Regions from separate parts of the Lactococcus sp. genome, predicted to be linked through region 1. Evidence: predicted binding sites of a transcription regulator. Region 1 holds the regulator's gene; the other holds the start of a gene.
What was found. The regulator HrcA, encoded in region 1, represses chaperone genes, less so after heat shock. The targets are predictions, from matches to a motif close to TTAGCACTCNNNNNNNNNGAGTGCTAA.
Positions count from the first base shown of each region.

Region 2: a site for HrcA is predicted at 10,646-10,672, ahead of groES (co-chaperone GroES). Genes of this name have one in related genera too.

Region 1 is NZ_JAVXIY010000012.1:36,821-49,125, reverse strand. It holds partial or broken gene RSC39_RS11230 (Hsp70 family protein) at 1-501, opposite strand, end outside; gene grpE (nucleotide exchange factor GrpE) at 573-1,112, opposite strand; gene hrcA (heat-inducible transcriptional repressor HrcA) at 1,142-2,185, opposite strand; gene RSC39_RS11215 (hypothetical protein) at 2,333-2,737, opposite strand; gene RSC39_RS11210 (D-alanyl-D-alanine carboxypeptidase family protein) at 2,752-3,498, opposite strand; gene RSC39_RS11205 (histidine phosphatase family protein) at 3,495-4,190, opposite strand; gene RSC39_RS11200 (hypothetical protein) at 4,261-4,740, opposite strand; gene RSC39_RS11195 (DUF711 family protein) at 4,836-6,173, opposite strand; gene RSC39_RS11190 (ACT domain-containing protein) at 6,290-6,553, opposite strand; gene RSC39_RS11185 (UbiA family prenyltransferase) at 6,707-7,648, shown strand; gene RSC39_RS11180 (endonuclease/exonuclease/phosphatase family protein) at 7,672-8,730, opposite strand; gene RSC39_RS11175 (isochorismatase family protein) at 8,808-9,395, opposite strand; gene rnr (ribonuclease R) at 9,411-11,864, opposite strand; gene secG (preprotein translocase subunit SecG) at 12,106-12,305, opposite strand, start outside.
Region 2 is NZ_JAVXIY010000008.1:127,693-139,997, forward strand. It holds gene RSC39_RS09505 (ATP-binding cassette domain-containing protein) at 1-449, shown strand, start outside; gene RSC39_RS09510 (ABC transporter permease) at 462-1,271, shown strand; gene RSC39_RS09515 (hypothetical protein) at 1,346-1,537, shown strand; gene rsmI (16S rRNA (cytidine(1402)-2'-O)-methyltransferase) at 1,615-2,490, opposite strand; gene yabA (DNA replication initiation control protein YabA) at 2,490-2,816, opposite strand; gene RSC39_RS09530 (stage 0 sporulation family protein) at 2,809-3,591, opposite strand; gene RSC39_RS09535 (DNA polymerase III subunit delta') at 3,641-4,501, opposite strand; gene tmk (dTMP kinase) at 4,635-5,270, opposite strand; gene yycF (response regulator YycF) at 5,448-6,149, shown strand; gene RSC39_RS09550 (ATP-binding protein) at 6,214-7,569, shown strand; gene RSC39_RS09555 (MBL fold metallo-hydrolase) at 7,760-8,572, shown strand; gene groL (chaperonin GroEL) at 8,622-10,250, opposite strand; gene groES (co-chaperone GroES) at 10,337-10,621, opposite strand; gene RSC39_RS09570 (single-stranded DNA-binding protein) at 10,740-11,129, opposite strand; gene RSC39_RS09575 (FAD-dependent oxidoreductase) at 11,220-12,305, opposite strand, start outside.

The sequences.
Region 1 (12,305 bases):
AAAGACAAGGATTTTTTCATCTTTATCTGTTTTATCAAGACCATATGCAAGAGCTGCGGCAGTTGGTTCGTTAACGATACGTTCTACTTCAAGACCAGCAATTTTACCAGCATCTTTAGTTGCTTGACGTTGAGCGTCATTGAAGTAAGCAGGAACAGTGATAACTGCTTTTTCAACTTTTTCGCCAAGGTAGCTTTCAGCAGTTGCTTTCAAGTTTTGAAGAATCATTGCTGAAATTTCTTGTGGTGTATATTCTTTACCATTTGCAGAAACTTTTTCAGATGTTCCCATTTTTGATTTGATAGAAATGATTGTTTCTGGATTTGTTACTGCTTGACGTTTTGCAGCATCACCAACAATGATTTCACCATTTTTAAATGCAACTACTGATGGAGTTGTGCGATTTCCTTCTGGATTTGGAATAATTTTTGATTCAGTTCCTTCAAGAACTGCGACTGCTGAGTTAGTTGTACCAAGGTCAATACCGATAATTTTAGACATATTTTAAATCTCCTTTATTTCTTTTACTTATGAATAGTTTAAAGACTTTGCGGTCAATATTTTTTATTAAATTACTGTGCTACAACAACCATTGCAGGACGTAGTAAACGTTCGTGAAGTTGGTAGCCTTTTTGGAAGACTTGCACAATGCTGTCAGCTGGATGTTCGTCATCAGCTGGGACAGTTTGAACAGCCATGTGAAGGTTATGGTCGAAACTTTCATAAGAAACTTCTTCAACCCCTTCTTCTTTAAGGGCTGAAATTAAACTTTCTTGTACCATTTCAAGCCCTTTTTTAACATCATCTGTCAAACCTTCAACAGCAAGTGCACGTTCAAGATTATCTAATGAAGACAAGATTTTTTTTGCTAAATCTTGCGAGCGATACTTGACAAGTTGTAAACGTTCTTCATTTCCGCGACGTTGCACATTTTGCATTTCAGCAGAAACACGAAGGAATTTATTTTCCCACTCAGTTGCTAACTTTTGCGCTTCATCAAGTTCATTGATTTCTTCTTCAACGATATCTTCAAGCGCTTCTTCTGTTAACTCCTCAGTCACTTCTTCATCAACTTTTTCGTTTTTGATTTCTTCTTTAGTTTCTTCGGACATAGGCCCTCCTTTTTTAAATAACTTTTTAATCATTTACTAATTTCATAATGGTTACCATCAAGGTAACGATAATAATCACTTAATTTCATTGTTAGAACTTTAGCAACTAAATCAAGAACTGATAAAGTTCTTTGATAATCCATTTCTACAGGTCCTACAACTGTCAATGTACCAAATCCACGATAAGGAATGACAAATTTTTGCGAGATAATTGTTAAATTTTTCATAAATTTTTCATCATTATCAAATTTAACAGCTCTCATTTCATCATTATTTGTAATCTCGCGAATTTCATGAAGCATTCGCTCATCATCACTAAAGAGTTTATAGAGCTCTGCAAGATTATCCGTCGCATAGTCAAAAATATTTTTACGACCAGCGACTGTCAGATGTTCTTTGAATAAATCATCAAAGATTGATTCAAAGAGTTGTAAAACTTCACTCGTGACCTTAAAATAGCGTTGAACAATTTGTGGAATTTCAGTGCGTAACGTATAGTGAATATCAATCACTTTTTTACCGACTAATCGTTCCTTAACCAAGTTGCTAAAAACAGCTAAATCTGCTTCTGTCATTGATTTTGGTAAAATAAATTGATTTGTTCTTACCTCACCAGTTCCCAAAGTAATGACCGAGAGTACCGAGTGATTATCAAGCATAACCATTTCAAATGAGACTAATTGTTGGTCACGTTGCGGAGCATTAAGAACAAAACTCGTCAATCCTGTTAGTTCTGATAAGCTTTTAGCCGCAGTTTTAAACAAATCGGACAAGCGATAAAAATCGCCATCAAAAGCTTTCATCACTTTGAACAAGTCATTTTGACTGAACTCTTCTAACTGGATGACATTTTCCACAAAATACTTATAGCCCGAAACGCTCGGAATGCGTCCACTTGAGGTATGTTCCTTTTGAATCAAACCCAGCCTTTCCAAAGCTTTCATATCATTTCGAATGGTTGCGCTAGAGGCTTGGATACTATCAAGGAGCGATTTTGAACCGATTGGTGTATGGTCCTTAGCATAAAGTGAAACAATCAAATTTAAAATTTGTCTTTGACGTTCTGTAATCATAGCTGCTCCTTTCTTTATCTCTAAGTTTTTTCTTTTAGCACTCTTTACCTCTAAGTGCTAACAAGTTTATTATAACCCTTTGTTTATACCTTGTCAAGAAAAAAGACATAAAAATTAGCACTCTTTTTGTTAGAGTGCTAATTTCCGTTATAAAAGATTAGAATCTTTGGATGTCTGCCAGATATTCATTAGTGTAACTACCACTACAGCAATAATAAAAAGATTTTCAAATCCAACTTGATGTTGAACAAAAAGCAAAACATAGTCAATAATTAAAAGTGCCAAAATAATCTCTAAAAGAATAAAAGTCACACGCCAAAATTTTAATAACAAAAAGATTAATAAGACAAAAATCAATAAATAGATAATACTTTGCCAACTTGTAATTGCTGACGAAATCTTATCCGTTAAAGATTTGAGGTTACTAGAGAGATTATTAAAAAATTGAGTAAAGAAATTATTATGAACAAGAAGGATTTTAATCATTTCTGACAGGCTGTAAATAAAGAGAGCAACGTTCACATAAAGTAAAAGTCTAGTTCGATTTAACATGTTCCTAATTTCCTTTAAGCTGGTAATAATTTAAGATACTCTTCCAACGTCAATTGGTGCTCAGTCATGTATTTGGCATTTTCTAAACCAACATAGCGGAAATGCCAATCTTCATAACCAATTCCAGTGACTGCTTTTTTACCATCTGGAAAGCGAAGCACAAAACCATATTTGGGAGCAATCGCCGCAACTTGTTTGGCATATTGGCTTTCATTCAAACTATCAATATTACTCATATCAATTGCAAGACCAGTTTGATGCTCTGAACTTCCTGGTGGTTGAGAATAAGTTTGTACATCTTTTATTGCTTCTTCCTCAGAAATAGGATTCCCTGTGCTATTGACCGTTCCTTGACCATTCATTTCTGCTTGAACATAAGATTGATAGAGTCCTTCTTGGTATGAAACTGACCGATAACCTGAAATAAGATGCTCGGCTGGTGAAATTTCTTGGGCCGCAGCCAAAAATTGTTGAACTGCTGGTGCAATCCGTTGGTCAACTTGAATCCCATTAACAGTGGCTAATGTTGGGTTCATTTCAGGTTTAGGAGATGCTCGGCTGACTAAAACTAAATCCCAGTCAGACCTTTTTGAATCTGGTAAGTCTTTTTTCTTTGCCTCTTCTTTAGATGATGAAATACTTGTTTTTTTTGTTGATTCATTGGTTGAATTCGACTTATTGTTTGTGATTAATATAAATCCCAAAGCTCCGACGATTAAAAGAACAAGCACAATTAAACTTAAAGTAATTCTTTTTTTCATTTTTTAGCTAACTTTTCACTTCCTATTTCTCGATAAGACATGTCCCCAACTTTTCCGATAGTGAATTTTCCGTCTTCAAAAGTCAAATGAGTAACAGAACCATTATCAAGACCATGCGGACGCGGAAGTTCGGGTTGAGCCAATTTTACAAAAGTTCCAATGGTCATACCATGGCTGACAACAACAATATTTTTGGCTCCTTTTGCTTCAGATTCTTTAGCAATGTCTGTAAAACCATCCATGATACGACCTGAAAGTTTTTCCCATGGTTCAGCCCAGCCTGCCGTATCAACTTCAAAAATTGCATTAGCAATCACTTCATCAGGCGGAAATTCATCAGTATGATTATTCCCAGTTTCGGTAAATATTCTTGGTAAAACTCCATCAAACAATTCGCCATCATAGCCTCCGTCAAACGAGCCAAAACACCATTCTCGGATTCTTTTATCGTAAGTATAAGGAATTCCTTCGTTATCAGAATTAGCTAAGATAAAGCCCATTGTTTGAATTGTTCGGCCAGAATCAGACGAATAGGCCCGATCAAATTTAATTCCTTTTTCTTTAAAACCTAAGCCAAGTTCAATAATTCCTTGTTCTCCAGCTTCAGTCAAAGGTGTATCAGACCAACCTTGCGCTCGTCCAATTGTATTGAACATTGTCTTCCCATGTCGAACTAAATAAATATTTACCATCACTACTCCCCTTTTTAATGATTTGATTTTAATAAAAAAGCTTTACGATATCTTTTTTCTATTTGTACAGTTAAAGCCATTCTTGCTTAACTGTAAAGAATGAGCCACGCACTTCACCTGCTAATTTTGAGCGTTGACGCGCAAATTTAAACTTTCCTTCAAGTTCTCTAGGGATTTCCATCCCAACGGAAAGTTTAATGCCGACCGCACGTTTTGGTTTCTTGCCTTCCTGACCAACCTTTTCATAAAGCAGATTTAAAACCATTCCATCTTCATAATAAAATTCTGGCCAGTAGAGCTCATCACTTTCATAAATAGCCACTTCAAGCAGTTTTGCCGAAAATTTCAAATCGCGTTCTTCAAGTAAAATCTGCTCAAACAAAGCAACTTCTTCCTGTTTTTCACTAGCTGGATAAGTCAGATATTCAAATTTATATTTATTCCAAAAATATCGTGCTTCATTAGCCCGTAAACCTGCCAAAGCCTCTGCTACGGGCGAACTTTCTAGCCCGACCGTTTCTACTTCTTTAAAATTTACTTTGTAAGCCATATAATAACCTCCGTTTTTCCACTTCTATCATTATATCATTTTTGGAAGCGCTCTTCATTTTTTTAAAATATTAAAAATTGACCTTGAAGTCAATTTTAGTTTTTAAATGAGTGAATTGGCGCTGGAATTTGTCCACCACGAGCAATAAAATCTGCTGATGATGCCTTGTTGACACGCATGACGGGGGCCACACCAAAGAGACCTCCGAATTCAATTTGCTCTCCTTCTTTACCCATTGGGATAATACGAACAGCAGTTGTTTTTTGATTAATGACACCAATCGCCGCTTCATCAGCAATCATAGCTGCAATGGTAGAGGCTGGTGTTTCTTCAGGAATCGCAATCATGTCCAGCCCAACTGAGCAAACGCAAGTCATCGCTTCTAATTTTTCGATATTTAATGCTCCAGAGTTCACGGCTGCTATCATTCCTTCGTCTTCTGAAACTGGAATAAAGGCTCCTGAAAGTCCTCCAACACGTTCAGCTGCCATAACTCCGCCTTTTTTCACGGCATCATTAAGCATGGCAAGTGCGGCTGTTGTTCCATGAGTTCCAACAGTTTCTAAGCCCATTTCTTCCAAGACACGCGCAACTGAATCCCCAATTGCCGGTGTAGGTGCAAGTGATAAATCAACAATTCCAAATTCAACATTCAGTCTTTCAGAAGCCATTTGTCCAACCAGTTGACCAATTCTCGTAATTTTAAATGCTGTTTTCTTGATAGTTTCAGCTAAGATATCAAAAGATTCGCCACGAACTTTTTCGAGGGCACGTTTAACAACACCTGGCCCTGAAACCCCAACATTGATAATCGTATCCGCTTCACCTACACCATGAAAAGCCCCTGCCATAAAGGGATTATCTTCTACAGCATTAGCAAAAACGACAAGTTTAGCATTGAGCCATTTGTCCCCTTTGGACATAATTTTGATGGTTTCACCCATATCACGAACTGCTGTCATATTAATTCCGCTCTTAGTTGAACCAACATTTACTGATGCACATACGCGCTCAGTTGCTGCTAGGGCTTTAGGCATAGATTTAATCAAAATCTCATCCCCTTTTTGATAGCCTTTTTGCACCAGTGCCGAATAGCCACCGATAAAATCAATACCAATTTCTTTTGCTGCGCGATCCATAGCCAGGGCAAGCGGAGTATAATCATCAGCAGCTGTTGCTGCACCAATAATTGCGATTGGCGTTACCGAAACTCGTTTGTTCACAATCTTAATCCCAAGTTCGTGCCCAATCTCATTGCCGACTTCGACAAGTTTACCTGCTTTATTGACAATTTTTTGATAGATTTTTTCAGCGGCTTTGTCAATATCAGCATCAATACAATCAAGAAGACTGATCCCCATTGTTATTGTGCGAATATCGAAATTTTGTTCTTCAATCATCGCAATTGTTTCTTTGATATTTTGGATGTCCATTATTTGATTTCCTTAGTTTTGGTTAAAATATTACTGACAGAAATATTTTTTATCTCTGTCAGTAAAAATGCTTAATAATAAAAGTAATTTGTCGACTAATTTTTTCTGTCAGTCAATTACAATTTGTGCATCGCGTTAAAAATAGCTTCATTTTGAACATGAATATTAACGCCAAGTGCTTCACCTTTTCTTGAAAGTTCAGCTTGAAAAGCTGAAAAATCACTGTTTCTAGTTTCAACAACCATCATCATGGTAAAAGCTCCACTCATCAAAGTTTGTGAAATCTCAATGATATTTGCTTCTAATCCTGATAATGTCGCTGTGACTCCAGCGACAATCCCGATTTTATCTGCTCCGACTACTGTTACAACTGCGCGCATTTTGTTTCTCCATTCAAATTTTTATACTATTATAACATTTTTATTTAAATTTTCAGTCAATTTTCTTGTCAAGTAAATAAAGTTTTTTAGACAGCTTTGTCAGTACATTTGAATTATGTTTTATCTCCCTTATTTTGCTATAATCAGCTTATCATGACTTTAAAAACTTTCTTTAATTTTACACGTATTCAAACTTTACCAGCGGCTTTGCTCTCACCAATTGCTGGCTGCCTTTTTGCTCTTTGGTATTTTAAAAGCTTCCACTTTTGGCCCACATTTTTCTTTTTTATCGGTTTAGCGAGTATTAATCTTTTTGTCTCTGCTTGGAATAATTTAATGGATTATCAAAAGGCGCTTGACCCTGAATATAAAAAATGGAATATTATCGTTGCCAAATCAATTAATCCTAAACTTGCTTTAAAAATATGCTTGTCTTTCTTAGTTGTTGATGTAATTGTTGGACTAGTTGTTCTTTTCATGACTAATCTTGCTGTTCTTCCCATTGGTGGCCTTTGTTTTTTGATTGCTATTTTCTATACCTATGGTCCTTTTGCTTTCTCTCGCTTTCCTCTAGGTGAACTTTTAGCCGGTCTTTGTGAGGGATTTTTTGGATTTTTCCTTGCGGTCTATCTTAATTCTTATGACAAAGGATATTTTTTCATTAGCTTTGACAAAAACTGGCTCATGACTTGGACTTGGGATTTTAAAATTCTTCTCCCAATACTTTTAGTCGGCTTGATGTGTTTTGTTCAAAATTTTAATATCATGTTTTCTGACAATATTTGCGATTTAGACCAAGACATTCGTAACGAACGTTATACCCTTCCTTATTATTTAAAAATTCCACTGAGTTTAAAAATATTTACTGGACTTTATCTTTTTGCTGGACTTTGTATTCTACTTGCTGTTTGTCTCAAAATTTTACCCATTTGGTCACTACTCATGCTAATCATTTCAGTTAGAGTCATTTCTAATATTCAAAAATTCAGGGCAAAGCAAAGTAAATCAGAAACTTTCCATTTACAGATTAACAATCTTATGCTATTTAATGCCTCACTTGCTATCACTCTTTTACTAGGTATCATTTTTAGATGAACAAAAAAAGCGCTAAGCGCTTTTTATTTTTCTAAAGAAAAGTCCATGAGAACAGGTTGATGGTCTGACGATTTAAATTGATTATCAATGGTTTGTATTTTTAAGTCTTTTATATTATTTGAAACAAGAAATCCGTCAATAATTCCAAAAATATTTTTGGGATTATTTTGATGATAAGCAAAATCAAGTGAGCGCACGGTTGGTGCATTAGTTGGTGCAACTACTCGCATTCCTTTAGTCAAATTCTCCGTTGGAAACTCCTTCATCCAAGTCAATTCTGGATGAGCTTTACCAGCTAGGGCATGATTATAGTCTGCTCCACAAATCACATAATCCCCTTTATTGACATACTTTTTCATCGCATCAAAGAGTGTCAATAATTGTTGCTTTTGAATTTTTTGGTCTGTGATAAATGCTGATAAGTGAGTATTAAAAATTACAAACTTTTTATCTGAATTTTTGATAGGTAAAAGGCTGACAGAAAATGCTCGGTCTAAATCAAAAAATTTATTAAAGTTGGTTTCGATTGGTAACTTATATCTGGTTGAATTTTCAATTTCATATTTAGAATAAGTCATAATGCCAGATTTGGATTTTCCAATTGGTTTTGTCACGGGATAAAATAGATAAGCAGAGTCATAATTTTGCGTTAATACACTGCTATAATCAGGAAGACCTGCGCGTACCAACTGAGGTTCATTCACCTGCTGACTTCGGTCTCCTTGCCAATCAATTTCTTGAATATTTCCGAAATCAGGATTTTCTTTTTTAATAAGTCTAATATCTTCTTGAATCGCAGACTTGACAGCAGATTTGCTGTAAGCACGCACATCATCACCACCATCCATGAAAAAATTAAAAGAAGGTGGGTAGGAACCATAACCAATATTAAATGTCATCATTTTATAGGTTTTTCCCAATTCAACTTGTTGAGTTTGCGGATTTTTGATACTTTGCTTGATATCATTTGGCAAACGATGATATTGAGCATAGACATAGATAACGTATGAGCCGATGATGACAGCAAAAACTAAAATAATGCTGACAATAATTTTTCCAATTAATTTCAAACGATTTTTCATATTATTCACTAAATATTTTAGGAAATTTACTGACGAAGACTCCGAAAATCTCTGTCAGTAAAATGGGTGGCCTAAACTTATTTACTTTCTTCAATCATTTTTAATACTTCTTGTGTTGAACGCACTCGTCCAAGTCTAGTGAAAATTCCGTCCACAATTCCCTTATGCAAACTTCCATTAAAATCAGTCATTGCATCTTCTACGGCAATCACTTGATAGCCATGTTGGAAAGCTTCACGAGCCGTTGTATCACAACCAATCGTTGTAGCAATTCCGCTCAGAACAATTTCTTCAATTCCACGGCGGCGCAATTGGACATCTAAATCTGTTCCATAAAAGGCCCCCCAGTTGTGTTTAGCAACATGGATAACATTGTCATAGTCTTTATCGTAAGCCTCTGGCATGACAAAATCAGAGAAGTCCGCTGGTATTTGCCCATGTGCAAGAGGGGGATTATCCGTTTTTGGTTTTAGAGCTTCTCCACCATAATTTTTAACATGAACAAAAACAATCAAAGCTTCTGTATTTTTTAAACTTGTTACGAGCTCTTTATTTTTAGCCAATACATCTTGTGCAGAATAAGGAGCAAAACCTTCACGACCAGCAATTCCTTTTTGCAAATCGATGATGACTAATGCTGTTTTATTTAAATTCAAAGTTTTCATTTCTTCTTTCAAAATTTAAGGTCTTTTGTGTGCTTTTTTTCTTCCATCAGTAAATTTTTTGCCATTCTCTTTTTTGTCAGTAAATTTACCTTTGGCAGCTTTGCTATAAAAAGGTTTTTTGCCCGATTTTTTCTTTTTCTTATCAAATTCAGGTTTTCCATCAGTACTTCTACCCTCTTTTGATTTACTGCCAGCTTTACCAGCAGCTTTTGGTGCGACAGATTTAACTTTAAGGGATTGATTTGATTTTTTGCGTCCTTTAGATTCAGGCTTTTTCTTAGCTTTAGCCGATTTATCAATCAAATCTAATTCTGATGGAAGGTACTCAAAGTCAATTTCGCCAGTCATCTTATCTGCTTTGACGACTTTGATTTTAATTGGTTGACCAATTTTAAAAGTCAGTCCTGTTCTTTCACCAATCAAAGCTAACATTCGTTCATGATAAGTGAAAAAATCACCCTTCAACGTTGAAATATGAACTAATCCTTCGATTGTATTTTCAAGTTCAATAAACATACCAAAACGAGTGACTGAAGCAATAATTCCTTCAAACTCTTCGTCCACATGTTCTTCCATGAACTCGGCTTTTTTCATTTTTTCAACTTCACGTTCAGCATCAACCGCTCGACGTTCACGATGACTAGAGTGCTCCGCAATTTCTGGGATTTTTTCTTCCCATTTTTGTAAAAGATTTGCTGGAATTTTACCCGCACCAATTTCACGAATCAAACGATGAACCAACAAATCAGGATAACGACGAATAGGTGAGGTAAAGTGAGTATAATTTTCGGCAGCTAAACCAAAGTGACCCTCATTATTTTCTGAATAACGCGCTTGTTGCATACTGCGTAATAGCATTGTTGACAAGACCATTTCACCCGGTTGTCCCTTGATTTTTTTCATGAAGGCTTGTAAAACTTTTTGATCAATTCCGTTTGAGGTTCCTTCAATTTGCATTCCAAATGTTGCTGCAAAATCAATAAACCGTTGTAATCTATCTGCTTTTGGTTGCTCGTGAATCCGATAAATAAATGGCAAGCCATGTGCTTCAAAATGAGTGGCCACCGTTTCATTGGCTTCAAGCATGAATGATTCAATCATTCGTTCAGCAATGCCACGATTGCGTTTTCTAATTTCAATAGGTAGACCTTTTTCATTGACAATGATTTTTGCCTCTACCGTGTCGAAATCAATGGCTCCACGTTGTTTACGCATCGCTTCTAAAATATGATGGATTTCAACCATAATTTTTACAGAATCAGCAATTTTAGCATACTTTTCAAGCGTGTCTTTATCTCCTGCAATCATTTGATTGACCGCATCATAAGTCATTCTTTCAGTTGTCTTAATAATTGATTGTGAAATTTGATAATTAACCACTCGACCTTCTGGGCTAATTTCCATCACACAGGATTGAGTCAAGCGATTCAAACGTGGGTTCAATGAACAAATCCCATTTGATAAACGCTCTGGCAACATCGGTACCACTCTGTCAGTAACATAAACTGATGTTCCACGTTCATAGGCTTCTTTATCTAAAGGTGAATTTTCCGTTACGTAGTGCGAAACATCCGCAATATGAACACCTAATTCATAATTTCCATTTCCCAAACGTTTGGCATGGACAGCATCATCAAGGTCTTTGGCATCAGCTCCGTCAATTGTGAACGTCATTTCATTACGATAATCAACTCGACCCGCAATTTCACTTTCTGGCACTTCTTCTGGCACTGAATCAGCTTGCTCCAAAACCTCTTTTGGAAACTCTGATACAATGTCCATTGAAGCCAAAACTTCTAACACATCTATCCCTTGATCATTTGCCTGACCAATAATTTCTGTTACCAGTCCTTGCATGGTTTGAGGAAATTCTTTATCAGGATAGTGTGTAATTTCTACACGAACAATTGCTTTATTTTCTGGTTTGAGTCCTTCATCGCCCAGATAAACTCGATAAGGAATTTTTTTATTTCTAGATTTAACGAAACCAATCAGTCCAGTTTGCTCTTTTTCTTCCTCATTTAAAGCAACAAAAGTTCCAACGACTTGATGAAGCTCATGACGGATAATTTCAACAACATGCCCCTCGGCAGCCGTTCCTTTTAGGGAGTTGGCATTCTTATCAATCTCAATGAAAACCTCATCTCCATCAAGTGCAAAACCTGTTTGCCCGCGTCCAATAAAGACGTCTGGTTCGTCAGCATCAATACTTACAAAACCAAATCCAGCCGCATTTGCTCGGAAAATTCCGCTGATAACTACTTTTGCTTCCTCTTGTTCTGCTAATTCTACTTTCCCTTTAGCAGTAAAATGAAGCAAGTGTTCAGCTTCTAGTGAAGCCAAAGTTTTAACAAAAACTTTGTAATCTTTGGCCTTATTCATATGTAAAGCAACTGACAATTCTTCCACTGACAGAGCTTTTTTTGAACTATTCTCAAGATAGTCCATAATTACTTCTCTAATACTCATTTTTATTCTCTCAAGTAAGCTTTCTTGACCACAAAAATCGGACAAGAAGCCCCTTTCTTATTATAATATTTTTAAATATTGGCTCGATTTTTAGCTAATATTCTAATGATTATCAGTGGTATTAATCATTTTATCAGACCCAGTTGGCTGATAGAATCAATTCTACCACTGACAATTGCGACATTGAAACATTTAACACAATTTTAAAAAATAAAATACGGACTGTTTTCAGCCCGCAATTTTAACGTGTTGATAAAACAACAAGAGCAAATCCAATGACTAGCCATAAACCAATCATGATTGCTGTAAAACGCTGCATCACAGCTTCAAAACCGCGCGCTTTACGACGTTCGAACAATTCACCCGTTCCACCAGAAAAAGCATCTGCCGCTCCATCTTGTTTTGAAGGTTGCATGAAAATCGCTATAATAATAAATGCTG
Region 2 (12,305 bases), on a different contig from region 1:
AACCAACAACAGGTCTTGACCCCAGAACACGTGGGGAAATGTGGAAGACAATTCGTGAGTTGGTCAAAGGGGGTTCAACCATCGTTCTGACTACACAATACTTGGACGAAGCTGACCAATTGGCTGACCGTATCGCCATCATTGACCATGGCAGCGTCATCGCGCAAGGCACCCCGTCAGAGCTTAAAAACATTTTGGGAGAAACCACTTTTGAGCTCTCATTGATTGAAAGCAGTCAAATTAAACAAGCCAAAGAAATCATAGAACAAAAATTCAATATTGAAGTGATTGTTCTACCAGAATTTGCAACTTTGTCAATCAAAGTAACTGACACAAAAATCATGACACAAATTCTTTTACTTTTGGAAACTGAACACATTGCCATCAATGAATTTGAAACACGTAAACCAACACTTGATGAAGTTTTTCTTGAGCTGACAGGAAAATAGGAGAAAATAAAAATGGACACAACTGCAATTAACAAAAATACTACAACGATGAAAACAATCAGTTTAAAATCTTGGTTGACAGATATTATCGTCATGGCCAAGCGTGAACTTCTCAAAGTCAAACATAGCCCAGAAAAACTATTTGATGTGACCGTCATGCCAATTATCATGGTCATCGTTTTCTCCCAACTTTTTGGTGGAGCAATCATGGGAAATGTCAAAGCTTATCTCCCTCTTGTTGTTCCCGGAATTTTAATCCAAACACTTGTTATGGCATCTGGTGCTGCCGGAACCCAACTTCGTGAGGATTTGGACAAGGGAGCCACAGACCGCTTCAATTCTTTGCCAATTTCACGAATTGCACCCTTAGCGGGAACGTTAATCTCGGATATTATCCGTTATATTATTGCCGCTGTCTTTGCATTAGGCACAGGTGCAGCTCTCGGTTGGCGAGCAAGCGCCGGATTTGGTTGGCTGCTTGTTGCAATTGGCCTTGCAATCGTTACAACTTGGGCGCTCAGTTGGCTCTTTGCTTTAGTTGGTGTCCTTGCTAAAAGTGCAGCAACTGTGACAACCATTTCGAGCTTTTTGACCATGTTTTTGGCCTTTTTGTCAAATGCTTATATTCCCGTCACTTCTTTACCAAAATGGCTGAAAGTCATTGCCGAAAATAATCCTGTTTCTCATTTGATTACTGCCTTTAAAGAAGTGGCATATAATGGTAATTTTGGTCATGAAGCCTGGTTGGTTCTTCTAATTAGCCTTCTGATTGTTCTCATTTTAGCACCCGTTACTGTTCTTGCTTATTCAAAGAAAAACTAAGCAGTGCTGTTATTTTGTTTCCATAAACAGAGATAAAAGTAGTATAATACAATCAGTAAACGAAAGGACAAACAATGGAAAATCAATATGAAATACTTCAATCACTCATTGAAAAAATGGAAATTGTAACCGTTGGATCTGCTGTCAGTAAAACTCACTTAAATCGTAAAGAAATCATTGATTTTGTCCGTTCACAAAAGTCATTACGAATTTTTGATGAAGAAAAGCAAAAATGGATTAATGAAAATGTTGATGGGCATTGTTAAATTTTACTGACAGAAATTATAATTCATCAAAAATACAAAAAGTTACTGACAAGAATTCTGTCAGTAACTTTTTATTATTATAAATCATGAAATTCTGCATATAAATCTTGGCGATTTAAGCCTCGTTCTTTAGCAATTTCTTTAATGGCGACATTTGGTTTTACATTTTGCGCCACTAAATTTTTGACAGCTTCCAGTGCTGTCAGCTCTGGCTCCTGAATTTCTTGAACTAATTCATCCGCTCCCGAAACAATAATTAAACATTCTCCCTTAATGGGTTGCTCAACTAAAGAATTCAAAACCTCAGAAATTTTTCCTCGGCGATATTCTTCATAAATCTTGGTCAACTCACGAACAAGCACCACTTCTCTATCCCCATAGATTTCTTGCATATTGGATAAAGTATCGGCAACTCTAAATGGACTCTCATAGAAAATTTGTGTTTCAGGGTAAGCAAGTTTTGTTTTCAGAAATTTTTGTTGTTCTCCTTTTTTACGAGGAAGAAAACCATAAAAAATATGAGGCTGAGGCACTAAGCCTGAAGCTATCAAAGCAGTAATTCCCGCGGAAGCTCCTGGCAGCGCAACGACATCAATTTCTTCTTTAATTGCAGCTAAAACCAAGTCATGTCCAGGGTCAGAAATTGATGGCATTCCTGCATCAGAAACCTGTGCAATGGATTGACCTGATTTTAAAAAGTCAATCAATTTTGGGATTTTTTCTTGCGAATTATGCTCATGAAATGATTCTTGGGGCACTTTTATTTCAAAATGATTCAAAAGTCGCAAAGTGTTTCTAGTATCTTCTGAACAAATCAAATCCACTGTTTTTAAAGTTTCCAATGAGCGCAAAGTCATATCCTGCATATTCCCAATGGGGGTCGGCACCAAGTAGAGACTTCCAGCAGTTTTCACTCCTTTGAATGACCGTTGAATATTAAATTTATTTTCCATTAGCGATATAAAAGCTCCAAACAATCTAAGCAAGATTCCCCTTCAGAAAGCCGTTCAGCATAATGCAGATGACAAACATGAAATCCTTCATTAAAAATTTGAATGAGATTAGGGTTGGGTTGATCTTTGGGCGTTTCTTTTTTAACTTCTTTCTTTTCAAATTCAGCAAGTCGATCACGCAATTTTTCCAACTCCATGCGTAAAGTTGCATTTTCAGTCATTGATGCTTCAAGCACTTGGCGAATTCCCGAAATTTGCGTTAATGTGGTATTTAATGTATTTTCAAGCTCGCCCAATTGGTCAAAAACATCATATTTATCAGCCATGATTCACCTCAATCTCTGCAAGTTCAAAATCCTTGCTATATTCTCCAAAGCGTATTTTCACTCTATTTTTTAAAACATTTAAGCCAACAACTTTTCCTTTTCCTTCTGAGGTGGTTACAAATTCACCAAAATCTGGAAAAAGTTGTTGGGCTTCTTTATAAAAACTATCTTCATAAGTTAAACAACACATTAAACGCCCACAAAGTCCATTCAATTTATTTTGTTTCAAAGATAAATTTTGATTTTTGGCCATTTTGATAGAAACATTCGGAAACTCGTAAACAAATTCCGAACAGCATAAAGGACGTCCGCACGGTCCGAGTCCACCATGAATTTTCGCCGCGTCTCTTGGCCCAATTTGTCGAAGTTCAATTCGAATCCGAAAAGTCGTTGCTAATTCACGGAGCAGTAGCCGAAAATCAACTCGATTTTCAGCGGTAAAAGAGATAAAGAGTTGCATTTGATCGAAAGTGTAAGCCACATCAATAATTTTCATCTCAAGTTCTTGTTCCACAACGAGTTGTCGAACTTTATCTTTTGCCTTTTTTGAAAGTTCTTCAAGTTTTAAGATTACTTCTAAATCTTCATCAGTGACTTCCCGTTCAATTGTATGATGAGTTTCAAGATTAGCATCATCAGAAAAACTACGAATAATTTTCCCGTAAAAAGTTCCTTTTTCTGAACGAATGATGACTTCTGATTGTGGGACTAATTCTGCCTCACTTGTTGCAAATATATTAGATTCACCATGCGCAAATTTTATTTCATAAATCATTTTATTCTCCTGATATAAGATTTCTGATTAAAGGGTTGCTGACCAAGTTTTACAGAACAATAAAAGTTAAACTTGACTCAAATCGAACATTACTTTTCCACATTTTAATTGCCTGAAAGGTTTTTAGAAGTTCCTGACTCATTCTTTCTTGATTAAATAGTTGCAATAAAAGTTCAAAAGCTTGATTTTGCTTTTCTTTATCATCAAAAATTTCAACCAAATCTTTCAAGTATAAAAAGGCCTCGTCAGCTGATTTTTTTAGAAGTTTAACAAAATGTTGAATTCTCTGAAGTCCTTCATTGAACCAACTTTGTTGGGCCAATTCTAAAGCTCTGTCAGTAGAATTACAAATTTCAGCTAGGAGTTCTGCTTGCGTTTTTAAAATTCCATTTTTTTCAAGAAAATCTTGTAAAAATTGAATGTTTTTCCGAAAATTAATAATCTGTGTCCGTGATTTTATCGTTTGCAAAATCATGTTCTCATTATCTGTCAGTAAAAAAACAACAATTTCTGTCTCAGGTTCTTCAATAGATTTCAATAGAGCATTTGCCGCATTAGGATGCATTTTTTCTGCTTCCCTAATTAACAAAACTTGCTGTTTGCCTTCATAACCAGATTCACTAAAAACCTGTGTCAAATCACGAATTTGTGCTGTTTTTATCGTCTGTCCATCCGGTTCAACGATGTGCAAATCGGCAAATTCCTGTTGAGCAACCAGACGACAAGAACGACAATGCCCACAAGGAAGAGAATTCTCAGGATTCTCACAAAATAAGGCTTGACTCAGCCAAATTGCTAATTCAAAAGAACCAAATCCACCTGAAAATAAATAAGCATGGCTTAATTTTCCATGTTGCAAAATTGTTGAAAATTGCTTATAAAGTTGAGGCTGAATATCTACTATTTCCACAAGAAACCTTTCTAAATATTTACCAAATCTATTTTAAATAACAAAATAAAAAATTTTTTTTGACATCTACGTATATTTTTATTTTTGTCAGTATTTATCACTTTATTAAATTTGCTGACAGATTAAGTTGTCTTTAAAATTCACTGACAAATCTTTTTTTCAGAACTTCAAGTGTATCAGCTACAACCTTTTCCAAAGATTGACTCGCATCTATTTTTACAAAACGCTCAGGTTCTTTTGCAACAATTTCCAAATAACCCTCTCGAACTTTTCGGTGCATCTCAGCTCTTTCCAAGTCTAGGCGATTGACCTCATCCGCTCGATTTTTCATAATCCGTTCAAGTGCAACATCTGTATCAATATCAAAATATAAAGTCAAATCAGGTTTTAAACCATCTGTTGCAAAATAATTAAGCCAATCCACCACCTCAACACCCAAATCACGGCCATAACCCTGATAAGCGACAGAGGAGTCAATAAATCGGTCAACAATGACAACCTTACCTGCTCGTAAAGCTGGCAACATTTTTTCTTGCATATGTAAACGGCGAGCCGCCGCAAAAAGCATCAATTCTGTTTTTGAATCAATCTCTGTATTCTTTGGATCGAGAATAATTTGACGAATTTCTTCAGCCACTCGAACCCCACCTGGTTCTCGAGTTGGGACAACTTCACGCTTCATTTTTTGGATTTCAGGCAAAATTTCTTGCAAAACTGTTGTTTTTCCTGCTCCATCAGGTCCCTCTAGGGAAATTAAAATTCCATTCATAGCCTCTATTATATCAAAAAATCAAACTTTTTATCTTTTTTCTAAAAATATAGGGGTCACTTTTTGCGTAATTTTACTAAAAATTGTATAATATAACTGAAACAGCTTACTTGGTTTGTTAAATCAAATAAATCCAAGTAATATTCAATAAAAAAATTTCTACTTGAAAGGACAACTATGAAAAAAATTCTTGTTGTTGATGATGAAAAACCAATCTCAGATATCGTAAAATTTAATTTAACCAAAGAAGGTTTTGAAGTATTTACAGCTTTCGATGGCGAAGAAGCCCTTGAAGCTTTTAAAGAAGTACAACCTGACCTTATTTTACTTGATTTGATGTTACCAAAACTTGACGGTCTTGATGTTGCACGTGAAATCCGTAAAACCTCTGACACTCCTATTATCATGGTGTCAGCTAAAGATAGCGAGTTTGATAAAGTTATTGGACTTGAACTTGGTGCAGATGACTATGTCACTAAACCATTTTCAAATCGCGAACTTTTAGCTCGTATTAAAGCAAACTTGCGTCGTATCAATGTCGCACCTGCTGAATCTACTGATAATGTTAAGAAAGAATTGATTATCGGAAATCTCCGTATCAATCCAGCACATTATGCTGCTTACAAAAATGATAAACAACTTGACCTCACACACCGTGAGTTTGAATTACTTTATTATCTTGCTCAACACCTCGGCGAAGTTATCACTCGTGAAAATCTTTTGGAAACAGTTTGGGGCTATGATTACTTTGGTGATGTGCGTACAGTTGACGTTACAGTCCGCCGCTTGCGTGAAAAAGTTGAAGATACACCAAGCCGTCCACAATACGTTTCAACACGCCGCGGGGTTGGCTATTACATGAGCAACCCACATGATTAAATTTTTTAATTCAATGATTTTTAAAGGAGTAGTTGCCCACCTACTTCTTTTTGTCATTCTTTTCATGAGCAATTTCGATTATAATCTCATTCATCTTAGTACTTTTATTGGTTATTATTTATTTTCACTCGTTTTTGTTCTGGTTTTTCTCAATCAGCAACATCGAATGATTGTGAATGTTTCTAAACAAATGAACGATATAAAAAATGGTTATTTGAATAGAGATAAAATTCCAAAAGGGACAAGTGAAATCAATGAATTATATGAAGAAATTTTGAAGCTTGGTGAGGACATTGTTCGGACTCAAAATAATCTTGAAAATCAACGCAATCAATTAGATAGCATTCTTGCCTACATGGTTGACGGAGTGATTGCCACAGATCGCCGTGGTAATATTATCATGGCTAATAAGTCAGCCCTCCATTACCTAAACACAAGTAATGAGCTTCTAATGGAAAAGAATATTGTTGATGTTTTGAAAATCGCAGACCAGTATAACTTTTATGATTTACTTGAAAAAGAACCTGAAATAACCATCGAAACACACGATTCTGGGAATGAATCAATTTCACTCCACATCAAATTTGCACTCTTTCGTCGTGAGTCAGGGTTCATTTCAGGAATTATTGCTGTCTTGCACGACATGACCGAACAAGATAAAGCAGAACGTGAACGTCGTCTTTTTGTTTCTAACGTCTCGCATGAATTAAGAACTCCTCTTACTTCCGTCAAGGCCTATCTTGAAGCATTAGAAGATGGCGCAATTGATGATAAAGAAACAGCCTCTTCATTCATCGGTGTTTCACTAACCGAAACCAATCGGATGATTCGGATGATTTCTGATCTTTTAACATTGTCAAGAATGGACCAAGATCGAATTGTTCTTAATAAAGAAATCATTAATTTAATTGCCTTTTTAGACTATCAAATTAATCGATTAGACCAGATTTTAGAAACTGAATCAAATGATTTAATTTCATCCAATTTTACACTCGTTAGAAAGTATTCTGACAAGCCAATCTGGGTAGAAATTGATACCGATAAAATCGCCCAAGTCATTGATAATATCATTGGTAATGCCATTAAATATTCACCAAAAGGTGGTACAATTACAATTTCCGTTGAAACTCGTGAACGAGATGTCTTAATTTCGATTAAAGACGAAGGAATGGGAATTCCAAAATCTGATTTACTTAAGATTTTTGACCGTTTCTATCGAGTAGATAATGCTTCAAGAAATTCAAAAGTAGGTGGAACAGGTTTAGGCTTATCTATTGTCCATGACATTGTCAAAATACATGGCGGAACAATTTTTGCAAGCTCCGAAGGCGAAGGCAAAGGAACAACTTTCAGTTTCACACTGCCATATTCTTCTGAAACTTCCGAATATTGGGATGACGCTGCTGATGATTTTGAATAAAATTGTCCTTCCTAATTCAAACTACAAAAAGAGTTCACTGTCAAATCCGTGAACTCTTTTTTGGGGAAAAAATCTATTATTTCTTACATAGACTTCTTCATCAAAGAAAAATTTTTTCAAGCTCAATTTATTTCCAATAAAATAATAAGTCTCATAGCAATCCCTGACTTTTTCTGCTACAATAGTCATTATGACTGAACAAAATGGCTTTAAATATTCCATTCTAGCCTCTGGATCAACTGGAAATTCCTTCTACTTAGAAACTCCTAAGAAAAAAATTCTTGTTGATGCCGGACTATCTGGAAAAAAAATAGAAAGTTTACTCTCAGAGATTGACCGTGATATCCATGATATTGATGCGCTTTTAATTACGCACGAACATAGTGACCATATCAAAGGAATTGGTGTGCTCGCCCGTAAATATGGGATTGACCTTTATGCGAATGAAGATACATGGTCTGAACTTGATGGTAAAAACGCTTTAGGAAAAATTCCTCTTGAGCAAAAACATCTTTTTGAGATGGGAAAAACGATGACATTTGGTGATATTGATATTGAATCTTTTGGTGTCAGCCATGATGCTATTGCCCCACAATTTTATCGTTTCATGAAAGATGATAAAAGTTTCGTTATGTTGACTGATACAGGATATGTTTCAGATCGTATGCGTGGAACCATTGAAAATGCTGATGCTTATCTAATGGAGTCTAATCATGACATTGAAATTCTAAGAATGGGTGCCTATCCTTGGCGAACAAAACAGCGTATTCTAAGTGATCAAGGCCATTTATCTAACGAAGATGGTGCCGAAGCAGCCTTTAACATTCATGGGAATAAAACAAAAAAAATATTTTTGGGACACTTAAGTCTAAATAATAATATTAAAGAACTTGCTCATCTTACCATGGACGGTTATCTCCAACAACACGATGTGGATACAAAAAATGAATTAAAAATTCTTGATACCAGCCATGAACATGCAAGTCCCCTTTATGATATCTAACATTAATCATTAAAAAATAAAAAAAGAACCCACTTGGGTTCTTTTTTTATTACATCATACCACCCATTCCCATGCTAGGGTCCATTGGAGGCATAGCTGGAGCAGCTGGTTCTGGTTTATTAGCCACAACTGCTTCAGTAGTCAAGATTAATCCAGCAACAGAAGCTGCATTTTGCAAAGCTGAACGAGTCACTTTTGCTGGGTCAACGATTCCTTCTTCAATCATATTTACCCATTGACCTGTCGCTGCATTAAATCCTGTACCAACTTTTTCTGAACGAAGTTTATCAATGATAACTGAACCTTCATATCCTGCATTGGCCGCGATTTGACGAACTGGTTCTTCAAGGGCACGGCGAACGATGTTAATTCCCGTTTGAATATCGCCTTCTTCTGAAAGTTTATCCAAAGCTGCGATGGCATTAACAAGAGCTGTACCACCACCAGAAACGATACCTTCTTCAACAGCAGCACGTGTTGCATTAAGTGCGTCTTCAATCAAAAGTTTCATTGCTTTAAGTTCTGTTTCTGTTGCGGCTCCTACTTTAACTACCGCAACTCCGCCAGCTAATTTCGCTAAGCGCTCTTGCAATTTTTCACGGTCAAAATCAGAAGTTGTTTTTTCGATTTGTGCTTTGATGATAGCCACACGATCAGAAATGGCCTCAACAGAACCAGCACCTTCAACAATTGTTGTATGATCTTTATCAACAGTGGCTTTAGCAGCTTGTCCTAAAGCTTCTAGTGTAGCATCTTTAAGATCAAGGCCAAGTTCTTCAGTAATTACTGTACCACCTGTCAAGATAGCTAAATCTTCCAATTGAGCTTTACGGCGGTCACCAAATCCCGGTGCTTTTACAGCGACTACGTTGAAGACCCCTTTAATCTTATTAAGAACAAGAGTTGGCAATGCTTCTCCATCAACATCATCAGCAACAATTAAAAGTGGACGATTTGTTTTCAAAATTTGTTCAAGAAGCGGTAAAATTTCTTGAATATTTGAGATTTTTTTATCCGTAATCAGAATATAAGGATTATCTAACTCAGCAACCATTTTCTCTGTATTAGAAACCATATATTGACTCAAGTATCCACGGTCAAATTGCATTCCTTCAACAACATCAAGCTCTGTTTGCATTCCTTTTGATTCTTCGATTGTGATAACTCCGTCAGAACCTACACGCTCCATTGCGTCAGAAATATATTCCCCAACTTTTTCACTACGTGATGAAACAGTAGCAACTTGAGCGATTGCTGATTTATCGTGAACAGGAATTGCCATTTCTTTAATTGAAGCAACTGCTGTTTCAGCTGCGAGTTCAATTCCTCGGCGAATACCAACTGGATTTGCACCTGCAGTAACATTTTTCAATCCTTCACGAACAATAGCTTGTGTCAAAACTGTCGCTGTTGTTGTTCCATCACCTGCAATATCATTTGTTTTTGAAGCAACTTCCGAAACAAGTTTAGCTCCCATATTTTCAAAATGGTCTTCAAGTTCAATCTCTTTGGCAATTGTAACACCATCATTTGTAATTAAAGGTGAACCATATGATTTTTCAAGAACAACATTACGCCCTTTTGGCCCAAGAGTTGTTTTTACTGTATCGGCAAGAATATCAATTCCGCGCATCATCGCTGTTCTAGCATCACTTGAAAATTTAATTTCTTTTGACATTTTAGCTCCTTTTTTAAGAATATATTTTTAATTAATAGATTTTAAGATAGACAAAAGACAATCAAAAATTGATTGCTTTTATATTTTTACTCTACAATTGCAAGAAGGTCTGAGTCTTTGAGAATCAAGAATTCTTCACCGTCCATTTTGACAGTCGTTCCGGCAAATTTCTCAAAAATTACTGTATCTCCAACTTTTACGAGTGGAGAAATCAGTGTCCCATGATTAGTTGTTTTCCCTTCACCGACAGCAATAACTTCCGCTGTTTGAGGTTTTTCTTGGGAAGCGCTCGTTAATACGATTCCGCCCATAGATTTTTCCTCTTCTTCTTTTACACGTAAAACTACGCGATTCTCTAAAGGTTTCAACATTATACTTTCCTCCATTTTTTATTTTTAGCACTCTTAATACTTGAGTGCTAACATATTCTTATTTTATCTCAATGGTCAGATTTAGTCAAGAGAAAACATTTAGATTTAATCAAATAAATTAGAAAGGGAGCTCATCAGCTTCAAGTAAGAGTTCCTCAGTCTTTACAGCGCTTTCTCTTAAGGCAAGAGTCGCACGACTTTCCAATAAATCATAGCTCAAACCTAAGATTTCTGTAATATAGTGTTTCTGTTCATTTTTATCAGTATAATTTCTAGTTCTAATCTCTCCCTCTACAGAAATAAGACTTCCTTTTTTAGCATAGGAAACCAATGTTTCTGCTGATTTCCCCCATAAAATTATCGAGATAAAGTCTGCTTCTCGCTCTCCTTTTTCATTTTTGAAGCGGCGATTGACTGCCAGAGTCACACGGACATAAGATTTATTGTTCGTTGTTTTCGAAATTTCAGGTGCGTTTGTTAAACGACCAATCAACATGGTTTTATTCATTATAAAATCCTCCTAACTTTCTATACGTAAAGTTTGAGCATTTGTCACTAAAAAATAAAAAAATCTATCAAGCAGATAGATTTCTATTGTTTATTTGGCATTCAAAGCTGCAACTGTCATATAATTATATGGACTGTTGAAGTGGGGGAGAAAGAATAAATCAAGCAAAGCTAGTTCATCAATTGTTTTTTTCTCTTGAATCGCTAAACTGAACATATTTATATTTCCTGCAATTATCTCACTTTTACTAGCAAGTTGTGCTCCAATAATTCTGCGACTTTTTGTCTCATATACGATACGAATTTTCACACTATCGTTGTTTTCATGAAGAAACCAAGCTTTTTGTTTATCTTCAAAATCACTAAATGAAACTTCTAAACCTAATTTTTTAGCAGCTTTAACAGAAAGTCCTGTAGACGTCATATTGTAACCAAAAATCGAAATACCATTAGACCCTTGAACACCAACAGATTCTAATTCTTTTCCACCAATATTGTGCCCTGCGACAATTCCTGACCGAACAGCATTTGAGGCAAGAGCGATATAAGTAAAATCTTGCAAGGCATTAGAATAAATTGTCGCAACATCACCTACCGCGTAAACATCTGGATCACTACTTTGTTGATGTTTATCCACCTTGATTGCTCCATTTTTGAAGGTAGCCAACTTATCACTTGCCAAGGCACTGTTGGCAGTAAAACCAATACAATTGATGACAAGATCAACATCATAAGTCGCTTTATTGGTTACGATTTGTGATACATAACCTTCCTCATTCGCTTTAAATTCTTTGGCCAGTTCTCCAAAATGAAGTTCAATTCCATGTTGAGCAAGGTTTTCATCCATTCCTTTGGCAAATTCTTCATCATAATATGAAGCAAGCGAAGTATTTTCAGCGTCAAAGAGAAGAACTTCTTTACCCCGACGTTTAGCTGCTTCTGCAATCTCTGTACCGATATATCCTGCACCAATGACTGCGATACGCTTGACTTTTTCTTTGGCAAATTCTGCGTCAATTGCTTGACCTTCTTGAAAAAGTTTCAGAAAATGAATTCCCTTAAGGTCTTTGCCTGGTAGATTAGGAATAATTGGACGTGAACCTGTTGCTAAAACAAGCTTGTCGTAAGCTTCAATTATTTCATCATCAGATTTAGTTTTTGCATAAACTTTCTTATT